2 regions of the Virgibacillus tibetensis genome follow, and region 2 is predicted to be linked to the other one. Evidence: predicted binding sites of a transcription regulator. Region 2 holds the regulator's gene; the other holds the start of a gene.
The links. Region 2 encodes LexA, which represses DNA repair genes until DNA is damaged. Its sites were predicted from a motif close to CGAACATATGTTCG; they were not measured.

Region 1: a site for LexA is predicted at 3,719-3,732, ahead of uvrB (excinuclease ABC subunit UvrB). Genes of this name have one in related genera too.

Annotation. Positions count from the first base shown of each region.
Region 1 is NZ_JARZFX010000013.1:70,458-78,719, reverse strand. It holds gene QGM71_RS17955 (hypothetical protein) at 1-317, shown strand, start outside; gene QGM71_RS17950 (YkoP family protein) at 978-1,523, shown strand; gene QGM71_RS17945 (metallophosphoesterase) at 1,520-2,350, opposite strand; gene QGM71_RS17940 (MGDG synthase family glycosyltransferase) at 2,446-3,579, shown strand; gene uvrB (excinuclease ABC subunit UvrB) at 3,802-5,784, shown strand; gene uvrA (excinuclease ABC subunit UvrA) at 5,792-8,262, shown strand, end outside.
Region 2 is NZ_JARZFX010000001.1:656,265-664,526, reverse strand. It holds gene QGM71_RS03735 (MerR family transcriptional regulator) at 1-119, shown strand, start outside; gene glnA (type I glutamate--ammonia ligase) at 197-1,534, shown strand; gene QGM71_RS03725 (extracellular catalytic domain type 1 short-chain-length polyhydroxyalkanoate depolymerase) at 2,124-3,926, shown strand; gene lexA (transcriptional repressor LexA) at 4,448-5,068, opposite strand; gene QGM71_RS03715 (YneB family resolvase-like protein) at 5,259-5,897, shown strand; gene QGM71_RS03710 (DUF896 domain-containing protein) at 6,001-6,234, shown strand; gene tkt (transketolase) at 6,366-8,262, shown strand, end outside.

The DNA.
Region 1 (8,262 bases), on a different contig from region 2:
GCGGAGCAACATATGCAGCTACCTCAAACTATTATGCTGATTTGGTAACAAACCAAAAAGAGCAGCTTGAAGGAATTTTAAAAGCTTCTCATGCAGAAAGAGAAAAGGAAATTGGCCAGGAGGTACATCATGATATGGTCATGTACGCATCTACTCAAAGGGATGAATTACTACAACGAATGCAGGTTTATCTTAAAGAGAACATGGCCGGTGAGCAGCAGGAGCGAATGAATATGCATTCCAAAGAAATCGATAAAGCAGTTGAACAGCTTGAAAAGGAGTTAAAAGCATATATCGATAGTTTAGCTAATAATTAATGGCACTTTTCACATAGTTTGGTCGCTATTGATATAAAAGACGAAGTAACCGGTCGGTTGCTTTCCGCTGCGGACTGTTGCTTTCACCACTCCGGATACAAGTGCAACATCTGCTCAGCTTCACTTCGTTTACTTTGCAGTGTTTTCTTTGCCGCAGCACGGCTTCAGCCTCCTCGAGAAACCCACTCTGCGGGGTCTTCAGACACGTGCTGTTCTAAGCAGGAGTCGACCGCTTTGTGATGACCGCTGCACCTGGCTTCATTCAGCGATTGCTTCGCTTAATCCCGCGTTCGGCTTGGTTTATTCAGCGTTCGGACCAATTTATCCCGCGCTTGTTCAGCATAATCCTGCGTTCACCCCGGTTTATTCAGCGATTACCCCTTTGAGCGAAGTATATTTCCGGAGCGATTATAGTAAACAGTAGTTACTTCGTCCTTAATAGAAAAGTTGTACGTCGGAAATGCAAATATATTTCTGTGGTCGAGTAAACGCCTGTACAGGTACAATCTCAACTTTTTAGAAAACAGTCTAAATAATAGAAGAAATAAAAAAACCGAACAGTGGATGTTCGGTTTTTTTATTCTCCAAAAAATTCCTTCAATATTTTATATAGAAACTAAGCAAACTAGTTATGACTTGAGAAAAGAAAGGGAAATAACGATGAAAAGTTACCTGTTAGGTGTTTGGAATATAATTGATCCAGTTTATTATAATTTTACACGTCTACGTTACGTACCTGATGATGAATATTGCAATACGTTGTTCCGTGTTAGATTAACACGTTATAAAGGAGGAGAAGTAATATTGAATGATGGTACAGTAATACAAAAAAACGACTTGTTAATGAAGATTCACTTGCATAACGTAAAAGTGCTTAACGATTTAACCAGTATTACGAGTGATGTTAAAAAGGCAGTTTTTATTTACCACAAGGTAAAACGGTCCCTTCCAAAGCTGGCTTGTTATATTGAGGCCCATCAGAAAACCAATGAAATTAAAGGAATTATTGGGATTACAACTTTATATAAAGGTGCGTCCCGTCTTGGTTTTGAAATTGTGCCAATTAAAAGTTCTTACTATCGAGCGTATAAAAAGGTAACATTTTTTCCTATTAACCTTATTGCTAGTAAAAACCGTTTGGATGACCCTGTTTATTTATTTATGTCCAAAGACGAATTAATAAACAATTACAACTCAACAATTTAAGCATTACTTTCATGCAATACTACACTATGAAATGTAATTTCCGGGCGGCTTCCAAGGCGAATGTTAAACCCAGTCTGGCCCAAGCCTTCACTAATGTAAAAGGGAGAACTATGATGCATGTGTAATCCTTTTATAATATTATTTCGTGCTAATTTGCCCATTTTAACAAGGTGGTACGCTTTTGGGTAACAAATCTGTCCGCCATGGAAGTGGCCTGCCAATAAATAATCAAACGTATAGCCTTCCATTTCAAGTACAACAGTAGGATCATGTGTCAATACAATATTCATACCTTGCTCCACTTTATCAAAGGCTAAAGATAAATCACTTCTATTTGTACTATAATCATCGACACCGACAATATTTACAAGCTGTCCGTCTACAGTAATTGTGTCACTGGAGTTTTGCAGGACATGGCAATCGTATTGCTCAAGTGTATTTTTAAGGGCTGCAATATCTTGCTCCTTTAAAACATAATCATGGTTTCCAAAGACAGCGTACGTTCCATGTTTTGGCTGTATTTTTTGCAAAACCTGCAAGTAGGGAACCAATTTTGGAATAGTTCGTTTCCGATCGAGGAAATCGCCGGTTAAAGCAATTATATCAGGTGTTTCATTTTTAAGCTTTATTTCAAGTTCTGCAGGTGTTATAGAGATATTTTCTAAGTGCATGTCTGATAGATGAAGAATAGATAACGATGAATTAGTGCTCCTATTTGGTGAATCTATTTTAATTTTATTAATCTGTATATCTTTCGTATTTTTATATGCTTTATAGATAAGCATACTAAAGGCTATTACAAATAATGAAATAACTATATAAGCCATTGATCAGCACCTCCCAATAAGGATTGTAACATGCAGAGGTCTACTAAATCATTGGTAATTGAAGGTAGATAGTTATCAAAAGGTGGAGATATTCTATGGTAAAAGAGTTGAATAGTGATGCTTTGTTCTTACCGTTTATGCAAATACCTACAGGTCATCATCATGTGGCTGATTCATTGATGGAAGATCTGCACAACTTTAATAAAGAGATTTCAAGTGGAAAGGTTGATATTCTATCGTATAGTTATGGGAAAATGGAACGCGTTGTTTCTTCTACTTATTTAACATCGATAAAGCTGTTCCCGCATATATATAATCGGATTTATGATCATTTAGCATATAAAAATGCTACTAAAAGAATTCGTCATATTCATTATGAAATGCTGTTTACTTATTTTTTTAAACGGCTACTGAAGGGGAATGAGCCAGCTATACTTTTTTGTACGCATTGCCTGCCTTCCAATCTGGCGGGTGTTCTAAAACAAAAAAGACAACTTAACGCTATTACAGTTAATGTTTATACGGATTACTTCGTAAATCGGGTGTGGGGGATCGAGGGAATCGATTATCATTTTGTTCCTTCAGTACTTGTAAAAAAGTTCCTGAGAAGTCTAGGAGTTGAAGAGGAGAAGATTTTCATAACAGGTATTCCTGTGCATGCTGTGTTCCATGAACGTACACGGCTGTCTACTAAAAATAAAAATCACGCTGTACTTGTTACTGGTGGAAGCTTGGGTGTAGGTGCAATGGAAGAATTATTGCCTGATCCAGCCTCTGACAACCAACTCCATTACTATATTTTATGCGGGAAAAATGAGGCGTTGTATAGTCGGTTGTTAAGAGAAAAAAATCCATCTGTAACACCCATCCCATTTATTAACAGGAAGGAAGAGATGAACCGGTTATATGATAAAGTGGATGCAGTCGTGACAAAGCCAGGAGGAGTTACGATTAGTGAATGCCTTATGAAGCGCAAACCCATTTTTATTTGTCATGCATTACCCGGGCAAGAGATAGTTAACGCTAAACAACTGAAACAACTGGGTTTAATAAATACCTTAAGAACACGAGAATCAATAGAAGATCAGATTACAGGCTTTTTAAATGACTCCGCTAGAAAAAAAGCATATGAAGACAAAGTAGAGGAATATCATAAAAACCTGGAGAACAAATCCATGATCGAGCTTCTTGAGGAAATACTTTGCTTTTCAAAAATTAAAGAACATTAGCATATCAATTGCTGATGTTTTTTTAGTTATTATGAAAACACTTTCGGTCGGTTCTTCTGATTCTCTCGTTGCAACTACGTATGATTCCATATTACAGGAAACGGGTAGTATAGATAATAGACTAGTGAAACAAAATGATCGAATATTTGTTCGTGTTTATGTTAAACTATATTATTATATATGGTAAAATAGTAAGACAGATAAAAATCGGAGTGATGCTTAGTGGAAAATACATTCGAACTTGTATCGCAATACCAGCCGGCTGGCGATCAACCAAAAGCTATTAAAGAGATAATAGAAAAAATACAAGCCGGTCAGCGCCATCAGACTTTACTTGGCGCAACGGGAACAGGAAAAACATTCACCATGTCTAATGTAGTAAAAGAAATTAATCGGCCTACATTAGTCATCGCGCATAATAAAACATTGGCAGGTCAATTATATAGTGAGTTTAAGGAGTTTTTTCCTAACAATGCTGTTGAGTATTTTGTCAGCTTCTATGATTACTACCAACCAGAGGCTTATGTACCATCCACAGATACGTTTATTGAGAAAGACTCCAGCGTCAATGAAGAGATAGATAAATTACGTCACTCGGCAACATCTTCTTTATTTGAGAGAAATGATGTATTGATCGTTGCCAGTGTATCCTGCATATATGGCCTGGGTAATCCAGAGGAGTACCAGAGCCAGGTGCTTTCTCTTCGTATGGGAATGGAAAAAGATCGAGACCAGTTATTACGTGATCTTGTCAGTATTCAATATGCACGGAATGATATCAACTTTCAACGCGGTACGTTTCGCGTCCGGGGAGATTCAGTAGAAGTTATTCCTGCTTCAAGAGAAGAATATTGTTTGCGATTTGAATTCTTTGGTGATGAAATTGACCGGATTAGAGAAGTGGATGTATTAACTGGTGAAATTATTGGAGACAGGGAACATGCAGCTATCTACCCAGCTTCCCACTATGTCACACGGGAAGAAAAACTTAAAAAGGCCATTCGAAATATTGAAAAAGAACTGGAAGAACGTTTGAAAGAGCTTCGTGCAGAAAACAAACTTTTAGAAGCGCAACGCATTGAACAGCGAACGAATTATGATATAGAAATGATGGAGGAAATGGGATTTTGTTCAGGAATTGAAAACTATTCGAGACATTTAACCTTAAGGGAAGAAGGGGCAACACCGTATACATTATTTGACTATTTTCCAGACGACTTCTTAGTTGTTGTAGATGAGTCGCATGCGACACTGCCCCAGGTCAGGGGAATGTATAATGGGGACCAGGCCAGAAAGCAAGTATTGGTTGAACACGGGTTCAGATTACCTTCAGCACTGGACAACCGACCGTTAAAATTCTCGGAGTTTGAGGAGAAGACAAATCAGCTTGTGTACGTTTCAGCAACACCGGGCCCTTATGAGCTGGAGCACTCTCCAAAAATGACAGAACAGATTATTAGACCAACAGGGCTACTGGACCCAGAAATAGATGTGCGTCCAATTGATGGTCAGATTGACGATTTAATCGGAGAGATTAATAAGCGGACAGACAAGAATGAGCGTGTTCTTGTTACCACTTTAACGAAAAAAATGTCAGAGGATTTAACTGATTATTTAAAGGAGCTGGGAATGAAGGTTGCTTACCTGCATTCCGAAATTAAAACATTAGAGAGGATCGAAGTGATCCGTGATCTCCGTGTAGGAAAGTATGACGTTCTCATTGGAATAAACCTATTACGAGAAGGTCTGGATATTCCGGAAGTTTCATTGGTTGCTATTCTTGATGCCGATAAAGAAGGCTTTCTGCGCTCTGAACGTTCACTAATACAAACGATGGGAAGAGCTGCTCGAAATGAAAACGGCCAGGTGATTATGTATGCCGACCGTATTACAAACTCTATGCAGCTGGCGATTGATGAAACAACTCGACGTCGTGAAAAACAAGTGGCATATAACGAGAAACATAATATTACGCCTACTACAATAAAAAAAGAAGTTCGGGATGTTATTCGAGCAACCGTTGCAGCAGAGGACCAGGAAGAATACGATGGAAAAACACAGAGTTTAACAAAGCTGACCGGAAAAGAGAAAACAAAGGTTATCGAACAAATGGAAAAAGAAATGAAGGAAGCTGCCAGATCGCTTGATTTTGAGAAAGCAGCGGAGCTTCGAGATGTTCTATTTGAACTTAAAGCGGGAAGGTGACTAATTCATGCCTAGTAAATCAATTAATATACAAGGTGCTAGAGCACATAATCTTAAAAATATCGATGTAACAATACCTAAAAATAAATTAGTAGTAGTAACAGGTTTGTCAGGTTCGGGTAAATCCTCTCTGGCCTTCGATACCATTTATGCAGAAGGACAACGCCGTTACGTGGAATCACTTTCCGCATATGCACGCCAGTTTTTAGGGCAGATGGATAAGCCGGATGTAGATGCAATTGACGGGCTTTCACCAGCCATTTCAATTGATCAGAAAACTACCAGTAAAAACCCCAGGTCGACTGTAGGGACGGTAACAGAAATTTATGATTACCTTCGTTTACTCTATGCTCGTATAGGTCGCCCGATATGTCCGAAGCATGAAATAGAAATTAGCTCACAAACCGTTCAGCAAATGGTGGATCGAATTTTAACGTACCCTGAACGCACCAGACTACAGATCTTGGCACCTGTTGTTTCAGGGCGAAAAGGAGAACACGTAAAGACGTTTGAAAAACTGAAACAAGAAGGGTACATACGGATTCGTGTAGATAAAGAAATGCGCGAAGTGACCGATGATATTCAGCTTGATAAAAATAAAAAACATTCGATCGAAGTTGTTGTTGATCGGATTGTTGTAAAAGAAGGAATTGAGAGCCGTTTAGGTGACTCTATAGAGACTGCATTAAGTTTAGGTGAAGGTAAAATCATCGTTGATATTATAGGTGAAGAAGAATTAATGTTCAGTGAAAACCATGCTTGTCCCATTTGTGGTTTTTCTATTGGAGAAATGGAACCACGTTTGTTTTCTTTTAATAGTCCTTTTGGTGCCTGCCAAACATGTGATGGGTTAGGGACGAACTTGGAAGTAGATCTTGATTTAGTAATACCAGATTGGGAAAGGTCGCTAAAGAAACATGCGATTGCTGCATGGGAACCAATAAGTTCTCAATATTACCCACAGCTTCTGAAAAGTGTATGTAAACATTATGATATTGATATGACTATCCCTGTTAAGGATATCCCGAAAGATAAAATGGACAAAATTTTATATGGAAGTGGAAGGGAAAAGATTCACTTTCACTACGTAAATGATTTTGGTAGTGTGCGGGATAACCATGTTGTTTTCGAAGGAGTAATATCTAATATTGCTCGTCGCTACCAGGAAACATCTTCAGACTATACACGTGAACTGCTGGAGAAATATATGGGACAGAAGCATTGTCCAACATGTAAAGGTTATCGCTTAAAGAAGGAAGCATTGGCTGTAAAGGTTAATGGCCAGCATATAAGTCAAGTAACAAACTACTCAATCGTTGAGGCAAACCATTTTTTTGAGCATCTTGATTTAACAGAAAAAGAAGAACAAATAGCTCGAATGATTTTAAAAGAGATTTGTAATCGACTTGAATTCCTCAATAATGTAGGGCTCGATTATTTAACACTCTCGCGCGCGGCAGGTACCTTGTCGGGTGGAGAGGCACAACGAATACGTCTAGCAACGCAGATCGGCTCCGCATTAACCGGTGTATTATACGTATTGGATGAACCATCTATAGGTCTTCATCAACGAGATAATGATCGGCTAATTGCTACACTGAAGCGTATGAGAAACCTTGATAATACATTAATTGTAGTAGAGCACGATGAGGATACGATGCTTGCTGCTGATTGGCTGATTGATATTGGTCCTGGAGCCGGTGAACATGGTGGAGAAATTGTTGCAAGCGGCACACCAGATAAGGTGATGAAAAATAAAAAATCTCTCACAGGTAATTATTTATCCGGGGCGAAATACATTCCATTACCTGTTAAACGGAGAAAAGCAGATAAACGTAAAATTGAAGTTGTCGGTGCCGAAGAAAATAATCTGAAGAATGTTTCTGTTAAATTTCCAATTGGCGTAATGACAGTAGTTACAGGTGTTTCCGGTTCAGGAAAAAGTACATTAGTTAATGATATTTTATATCAGTCATTAGCAAAGGAGCTATATCGGGGTAAATATAAACCTGGAAAGCATAAAAAGGTTAAAGGAATAGAATATATTGAAAAAGTCATCGATATTGATCAATCACCAATTGGTCGTACACCTAGATCAAACCCTGCAACTTACACTGGTGTTTTTGATGATGTTCGTGATGTTTTTTCCCAAATGAATGAGTCAAAAGTTCGTGGCTACAAAAAAGGCCGCTTCAGTTTTAATGTAAAAGGCGGACGATGTGAAGCATGCCGCGGTGACGGCATTATTAAAATTGAAATGCACTTCTTACCAGATGTATACGTACCATGTGAAGTATGTCATGGAAAACGCTATAACCGGGAAACATTGGAAGTGAAGTACAAAGGTAAAAATATCTCGGAAGTGTTGGGACTTACAATAGAAGAGGCTTTGGATTTCTTCGCGAACGTTCCTAAAATAAAACGGAAGCTGCAAACCATTTATGATGTTGGACTTGGTTATATTAAGCTAGGTCAACC
Region 2 (8,262 bases):
CTGATATAACGGACAAAGAGCTCAGGAAAATATTAAGAAGTGAACTAAGTAATGCAGGGAGATTTGGTAAAACAAGTTTGCGTCAAGGTGAACTTGCCAGGTTTTTTACTACCCATTAGAAAGTATAGAGGAATTAAGGCTTTAATAGTCTATTTTTCTATTCATATATATTAATTAATTATTAGGAGGAGAATGAATGGGAGACCGATTTACAAAAGAGAGTATTATGAAACAGATTAAAGAGGAAAATGTGAGGTTTATTCGTTTGCAGTTTACAGACTTGCTTGGAACAATAAAAAATGTGGAAATTCCACTTAGCCAAATGGATAAAGCGCTTGACAATAAAATGATGTTTGATGGATCTTCCATTGAAGGATTTGTGCGGATTGAGGAATCGGATATGTATTTATATCCAGATCTGGAGACATTTGTAGTATTTCCCTGGACTTCCGATAAAGGAAAAGTTGCACGCTTTATATGTGACATTTATAATCCGGATGGTACTCCTTTTGAAGGTTGCCCGCGCTATAACCTGAAACGTAATCTGAAGAAAATGGAAGAATTGGGATTTGACGCATTTAATATAGGCACAGAACCAGAGTTCTTTTTATTCAAGCTTGATGAAAAAGGTGATCCTTCTTTAGAATTAAATGACAGAGGTGGCTATTTCGATTTAGCACCCACAGATTTAGGGGAAAATTGCCGTAGAGATATTGTCCTTGAATTAGAAGAAATGGGATTTGAAATTGAAGCATCTCACCATGAAGTAGCACCTGGTCAGCATGAGATCGATTTTAAGTACGCAGATGCAGTTAAGCATGCAGATGATATTCAAACATTCAAGTTAGTAGTAAAAACAATTGCAAGGAAACATAATTTACATGCAACATTTATGCCCAAACCTCTCTTTGGAGTTAACGGTTCTGGTATGCACGTAAATATGTCTTTATTTAATAAAGGTGAAAATCAATTCTTTGACACTAGTGGTGAAATGCAATTAAGTGATGTTGCTTACCAATTTACCGCTGGAATTATCAAGCACGCAACAAACTTTACGGCCGTTACTAATCCTACTGTGAATTCATATAAAAGATTAGTACCGGGATATGAGGCACCATGTTACGTAGCATGGTCAGGTGCGAATAGAAGCCCATTAATACGTATACCTTATTCACGGGGTGTGAGCACACGTATCGAGGTGCGAAGTGTCGATCCGTCTGCTAATCCTTATTTAGCATTAGCGGTCCTGCTTGCTGCTGGACTGGATGGAATTAAAAATAAATTAACCCCTCCTAAAGCCGTCGATCGTAATATATATGTGATGGATCGTGCAGAACGAAGAGAGAACGGAATCAAGGATTTACCAGCTACATTAATGGATGCATTAAATGAGCTGCAAGATGATAAAGTTATCGTTGAATCAATGGGAGAACACCTTTTTGAGCACTTTATTGAGGCGAAAGAGATTGAATGGGATATGTTCCGCACAACTGTTCATCCTTGGGAAAGAGAGCAGTATTTAAGTACTTACTAGGCTGACCTTGGTGTGGGCTATGATGTCAGTTATGTCATTTAGTTAACTCCCAAAAAACGCATAAAAAAGTATCGTCCATGTAAGAATATGGGCGGTATTTTTTTGTAAGGAAAGAAAGTATAAATTTTTGATTGCAATTAATTCTTACACTTAAACAGCCACGTCTAGCTTCGACGGACAGGACGTCCTAGTGCCGATGAAGCCACAGGACGTGGCGTTTTCATCGGCCAACGCCCAGGGACTAGCGAGACTTCCTTCACCTCCGTGCGATAAGTCAACATCAGCTTCTTTTACAGGATATGTACTATGGAAAGGAAGGGAAAAGTACTTAAAGAGAGACAAGTAATCGTTAAGTGTTCATTTAAATATAGTCTTGTATTTTTTAACGAACAACTTTGTATGCACTTCTTTATCATTGATTTCATTTAATAAGGAGACGCTTTCGTTTGTTATATAACGAAAATCGTTTCCTTTATTGCCTCTCATATGACAAGCGCAATTGGTTAAAAATGTAACTGTTTTGTAACTGTGATTTGTTATTTTTGCGTTTAATTGAAAGCGCTTTAATTACTGTAAAGGAGTTGGTAAAATGTTTCACATTGTTTCCCGTGTAACAGTAGTCTTATTGTCCCTCACAATTGTATGTTTATTTGTAAAGGTTGAGGTTGGGGAAGTTTCGGCAGCTAGCTTTAATAAGTTCTTTCATAGTGGAAAATCTTATAAATTATATGTTCCCTCGACATATGATTCAAATGCTGAAGTTCCTTTAGTAGTCATGTTGCACGGGTGTACACAAGATGCGGACCAATTTGCAGCTGGTACAGAAATGAATCAAATAGCTGAGAATGAAAATTTCATTGTTCTATATCCAGAACAACCATCAAGCGCTAATACATCAAATTGTTGGAATTGGTTCGAACCACATCACCAAGAAAGAGGGTCAGGAGAACCATCCATTATTGCTGGAATGGTACAAAATGTGAAAAGTGAATTTAGTATTGAAGAAGAGCGTGTATACGTTACAGGCTTATCGGCTGGCGGTGCTATGAGCGTAATAATGGGGGCTACTTACCCAGATGTGTTTACAGCGATCGGAATCGCTTCAGGGCTAGAATATAAAGCCGCAGTTAATTCAAACGAAGCATTTTCAGCAATGATGAACGGTGGTCCAAACCCTGAGCAACAAGGTCAATTAGCCTATGAAGCAATGGGATCACATGCTAGAATTGTCCCTGTTATCGTTTTTCATGGTACGAACGATTTCACCGTCCGACCTATAAACGGAGACCAAGTAATAACTCAATGGATTAGAACGAATAACTTAGTATATAGTGATAAAAATTCAATTAGTGAAACACCATCCGAAACGATACAACATCAAGTTCCTAACGGACGAAGTTATACACAGTATATTTATAAAAATACTACGGAACAAACAATTTTAGAAAAGTATGTAGTTCAAGGAATGGGTCATGCGTGGTCTGGTGGAAGTTACCAAGGGAGCTATACTGATCCTAATGGTCCAAATGCTAGTGAAAGAATGTGGAACTTTTTTAAATCCAGAACAATGAGTGGTGGAGAAACTGATCCTGACCCAGATGATCCTGATCCGGAAGATCCTGAAATTAATAAACCGACTACTGTTGCACATCCTAGGGGTGGAGAATTTATTGATAGTGTAACAGTAGAATTGAACGTTGATCGAGAAGGGACAACATATTATACAATAGACGGTACGGAGCCAACAAAAGATTCATTCGTATATACAGAACCAATCGTAATTAATAAATCAACTGTACTAAAATTTTTTACAGTAGATGAAAATATGATTGAAGAGGACATTAAGACCGAAGAATATACAATTATAAAAGAACAATCAGATAATCAAAAGATCTTCATTCAATCAGAAGAAAGTGGTTTTGTAGGTAGACTTACGGCAGATGGTTTAAGTAATCGTCAATTAAAAGTTGGAGATAAAGGAATGTACAATACAGATACATTTCGTACAATATTATCTTTTGATACATCGTCCTTATCTGATCAAACAATTAAATCGGCAAAGTTAGTTTTATTTACGAAAACAAGCAATGGAACTGTGAACAAAATATCTATCGATTCTAAAGAAGGCTATTTCGGTTCCAGTTCAAAACTCGAACAACAAGACTTTCTAGCAACCACTAGTAAAACGTCTGTAGCGTCAATTTCAAGTATTCCAACTAGTGATGGTGGAAGGATGGTTATTGACCTGCCTTCGGACATTTTTAATCAGGTTGGATTAAACCAACTTAGATTACAAGCAGAGACTGTGCCTGGGTTTAACAGAAATTTAATTGAATTTTATAAAGAGGAAAATCCAGACTATGCCCCATACGTTGAAGTTGAATTAGAGTAATAAATATAACATCATAAACAGCCCTTTCTCATACTGTTAAGAGAGGGCTGTTTTCATTAAGGACTCTATATTTCGATGTTTTTAATAAATAGATAATGATGATTCCAACTGATAATCCAAGCACTAATATGAACCTCCCCCCACTTAAAAATCCGTTTTTGAAGTGGGGGTTTCCTAACAGATAATGTAAACGCGGATGACACTCTCTTTTAACGAGTAATCGTAGGAGTCGTTTTCACCAACTAAATTAGGCAATCCGTATATACAAAAAACGTTGGGATGACAGTATGATTTTCCGCTTAACAAGAAAACTTCGTTTAGGATTTCTATTTAGCCAATAAGAAGTATAAAAAAAGCGAAGAGCTAGAAAAACTAGAATGTATTTACTCTTTTCTCACTAGTCAAAAAAATAAGTAACACTCCTATATTTATTACGAAATGGGTAAATAGCTTTGTTTGCTATCCCACAGGCCACAAATTCTATAGTTTCAAAAAAGACCTGCCATCTAATGGCAGATCTTTTACTGAATAGTTCGATATAGACCGATCACTTTACCTAAGATGGTTACATTTTGATAAATTAGAGGTTCCATTGTAGAATTTTCAGGTTGCAAACGAAAATGGTCTTTTTCTTTAAAGAAACGCTTAACTGTTGCTTCGTCTTCTTCTGTCATAGCGACAACAATATCGCTGTTCTCAGCAGTGTTCTGCTGTTTTACTATGACCATATCCCCATTAAGAATACCGGCTTCTATCATACTTTCTCCTTCAATAACTAGAACAAATAAATTATCATCAGGGCCGGCACTGGAGGTTGGTAATGGTATGAATTCTTCAATATTCTCGACAGCAGTAATAGGCAGCCCGGCAGTGACTTTCCCAATTACCGGGGCATAACGCGCTTCTTCTCTTGGAATATTGTCCCCAGACATCTTTAGAACTTCAATAGCTCTCGGTTTTGTCGGATCACGTCTGATATAACCCTTGCCTTCTATTCGGGAAAGGTGGCCATGAACGGTAGAACTTGATGCAAGTCCTACTGCTTCAGCTATCTCCCGCACAGAAGGGGGATAACCTTTTTTGTCAACTTCGTCTTTAATATAATCAAGTATCATTTCCTGTCTTTTGGAAAGTTTAGTCATCTATCAAACACCTCACGCTTAGGATTTATTACTAGTAGTTTACCATTTGAAATAACATAAAGCAAACATTCGTTCGAAAAATTGACGCGTTCGTACGTTCGTTTGGTATTATATATAGAGGGGGAATAGAAGGACAGAGATTATTCTATATTACCTGGCAACTAATAAATTTTGATAAGGAGAATTCATGTTGAAAGCAATTATATATAGCCGTGTCAGTACAGATAAAGAAGAGCAGGAATCATCATTGAGAAGGCAGAAACAAGAGCTAACCAGATTAGCTACAAATCATAATATCACTATTGTTCAATGTATAGAAGAAAAACAAAGCGGATATGAAATAGAACGAGAAGGGATTTTTGAGATGCTTGATTATTTTTCCTCTCATAAAGCAGATTGCTTACTCATTCAAGATGAAACAAGGTTAGGCAGGGGGAATACTAAGATTGCGTTATTTCATCAATTGCAAAAATTAGACATTCGTGTTTATACTGCCATAAATAATGGTGAGCTAGTATTGTCCGAGTCTGATTCTATGGTTCTGCAAATTGTTGGGATAGTAGAAGAATATCAACGAAAAATACATAATGCAAAAATAAAGAGAGGAATGAAAAAAGCTATAGTCGATGGGTATGACCCAAGCAAAAATCTATCTAATAAAGGAAAGGCGCCTGGCAGAGAAAGAATAGAATTCCCTATTGAAGAGGTCGTACGTCTGCGAAAAAGCAATCTAACCTTTGAGGAGATAACTAATACATTAAATGGGCTGGGGTATTCCGTATCTAAAGCAACAGTTAATCGGAGGTATCAGGAGTTTCTAAATACTTGAATATAACTCATTCGAAAGGTAAAATTAAGAGACAAGGACTTCATTTGTCCTTGTCTTTTCTATCAACAGATAATACGTAACTCGTTTAGGAGGTTAAACATATATGCTATCAAAAGATAGATTGGAACGTATAAATATATTGGCTAAAAAAGCAAAAAATGAAGGCTTAACGGATGAGGAGAAAGTAGAGCAGAAAAATCTACGCGAACAATATTTAAACAATGTACGCAGTTCATTTAAAAATCAATTTAAATCTATGACGGTTATGGATCCGGAGGGTAATGATGTCACCCCGCAAAAAGTAAGAGATTTACAAGAAAGAAATAAAAAACATTAGAAATGTGCTTATTTTAGCATAATCAGGAGGCAAGATGTCTCCTTCTTGTTATTGCTTGTTAGAAAGAATGTTTCGTTATAGAATGAAGAAGGTTAATTAGTCTTTAAAAGCGAAGGGAGTAAATAAAAAATATGTCGAACAACATCGAGCAACAATCAATCAACACGATTCGTACATTATCTATTGATGCAATTGAAAATGCAAATTCAGGTCATCCTGGCCTGCCCATGGGTGCTGCTCCAATGGCCTATACATTATGGACGGATTTCATGAACCATAATCCAAAAAACTCAAAGTGGTTTAATAGAGACCGTTTTGTGCTTTCAGCGGGGCATGGTTCCATGCTTCTATACAGCTTATTGCATTTATCTGGTTATAACGTAACGATGAACGACCTTAAGAATTTCCGCCAGTGGGATTCTAAGACACCAGGTCATCCAGAAGTAAACCACACAGATGGTGTAGAAGCGACTACAGGACCATTAGGACAAGGACTTGCAATGTCTGTTGGAATGGCAATGGCTGAAGCACATCTTGCGGCTAAATTTAATAAGGATGATATTTCTATAGTTGACCATTTCACGTATGCACTTGTTAGTGATGGTGATTTAATGGAAGGTATTTCCCATGAGTCAGCATCATTGGCCGGACACCTTGGTCTTGGTAAATTAATTGCTTTATATGATTCAAATGATATTTCGCTGGATGGTGAATTGAACCGTTCTTTCTCTGATAATACAGAGGAGCGTTTTAAAGCGTATGGATGGCAGGTTATTCGTGTAGAAGATGGTAACAATGTAAATGACTTAAGAAATGCTATTAAAGAAGCTCAGGATAACTTAGACCAACCAACCTTAATCGAAGTGAAAACAGTCATAGGGTATGGCTCGCCAAATAAATCAGCTTCAGCTGCATCACACGGTGCACCACTTGGTGGGGACGAAGTTAAATTAACAAAAGATTACTATAAATGGACTTATGAAGAGGACTTCCATGTGCCTGATGAAGTATACACAGACTTTAAAGAAAAAATTGTTAAGTTAGGATCAGATGCAGAGGATAACTGGAACCAGCTCCTGGAAACATATAAAGAAAAATACCCGGATACCGCAGAAGAACTGGAGCTTGCGATGAGTGGTAAGTTACCCGCAGATTGGGATAAGAACTTGCCAGTATACGAACCTGGTGAACATAATCTTGCTACAAGAGCCTCATCAGGTGAAGTTCTTAATGCAATAGCAAAAACAGTGCCAAGCTTCTTTGGTGGTAGTGCTGATTTAGCTGGATCAAACAAAACAACTATTAACAATGAAGAAGATTTCTCCCGTAAGAACTATGCAGGAAGGAATGTATGGTTTGGTGTACGTGAACATGCGATGGGAGCAGCACTAAACGGTATGGCACTGCATGGTGGCTTAAAAGTATATGCTGGTACATTCTTTGTCTTCAGTGACTATTTACGACCTGCAGTTCGCCTATCTTCCATCATGAACACACCTGTTACTTATGTGTTTACACATGATTCTATTGCTGTAGGCGAAGATGGCCCAACTCATGAACCTGTAGAACATTTAGCTGCATTACGCGTAATGCCAGGCTTATCATTAATTCGTCCCGCAGACGGCAACGAAACACAAGCTGCATGGCGATTAGCACTGGAATCAGAAGATACTCCAACTGCCCTAGTGTTAACAAGACAGAACTTGCCTACCCTTGAAGGAACAAAAGAGAATGCGTACGAAGGTGTTAAAAAGGGTGCTTATGTAATTAGTAATTCTGAGAAGGAAACCCCTGACGTACTTTTATTAGCAACAGGGTCAGAAGTCCAATTAGCAGTTGCTTCACAAAAGGAACTTAAAAATAAAGGTATAGATGCCAGAGTCGTAAGTATGCCTTCCTGGGACCGTTTCAATGCACAGGATGAAGCATACAAAAACGAAGTGATTCCTTCAGGAGTCAAAGCTCGTCTTGCAGTTGAAATGGCTTCACCATTCGGCTGGGAACGTTATGTTGGCGATAAAGGAAAAA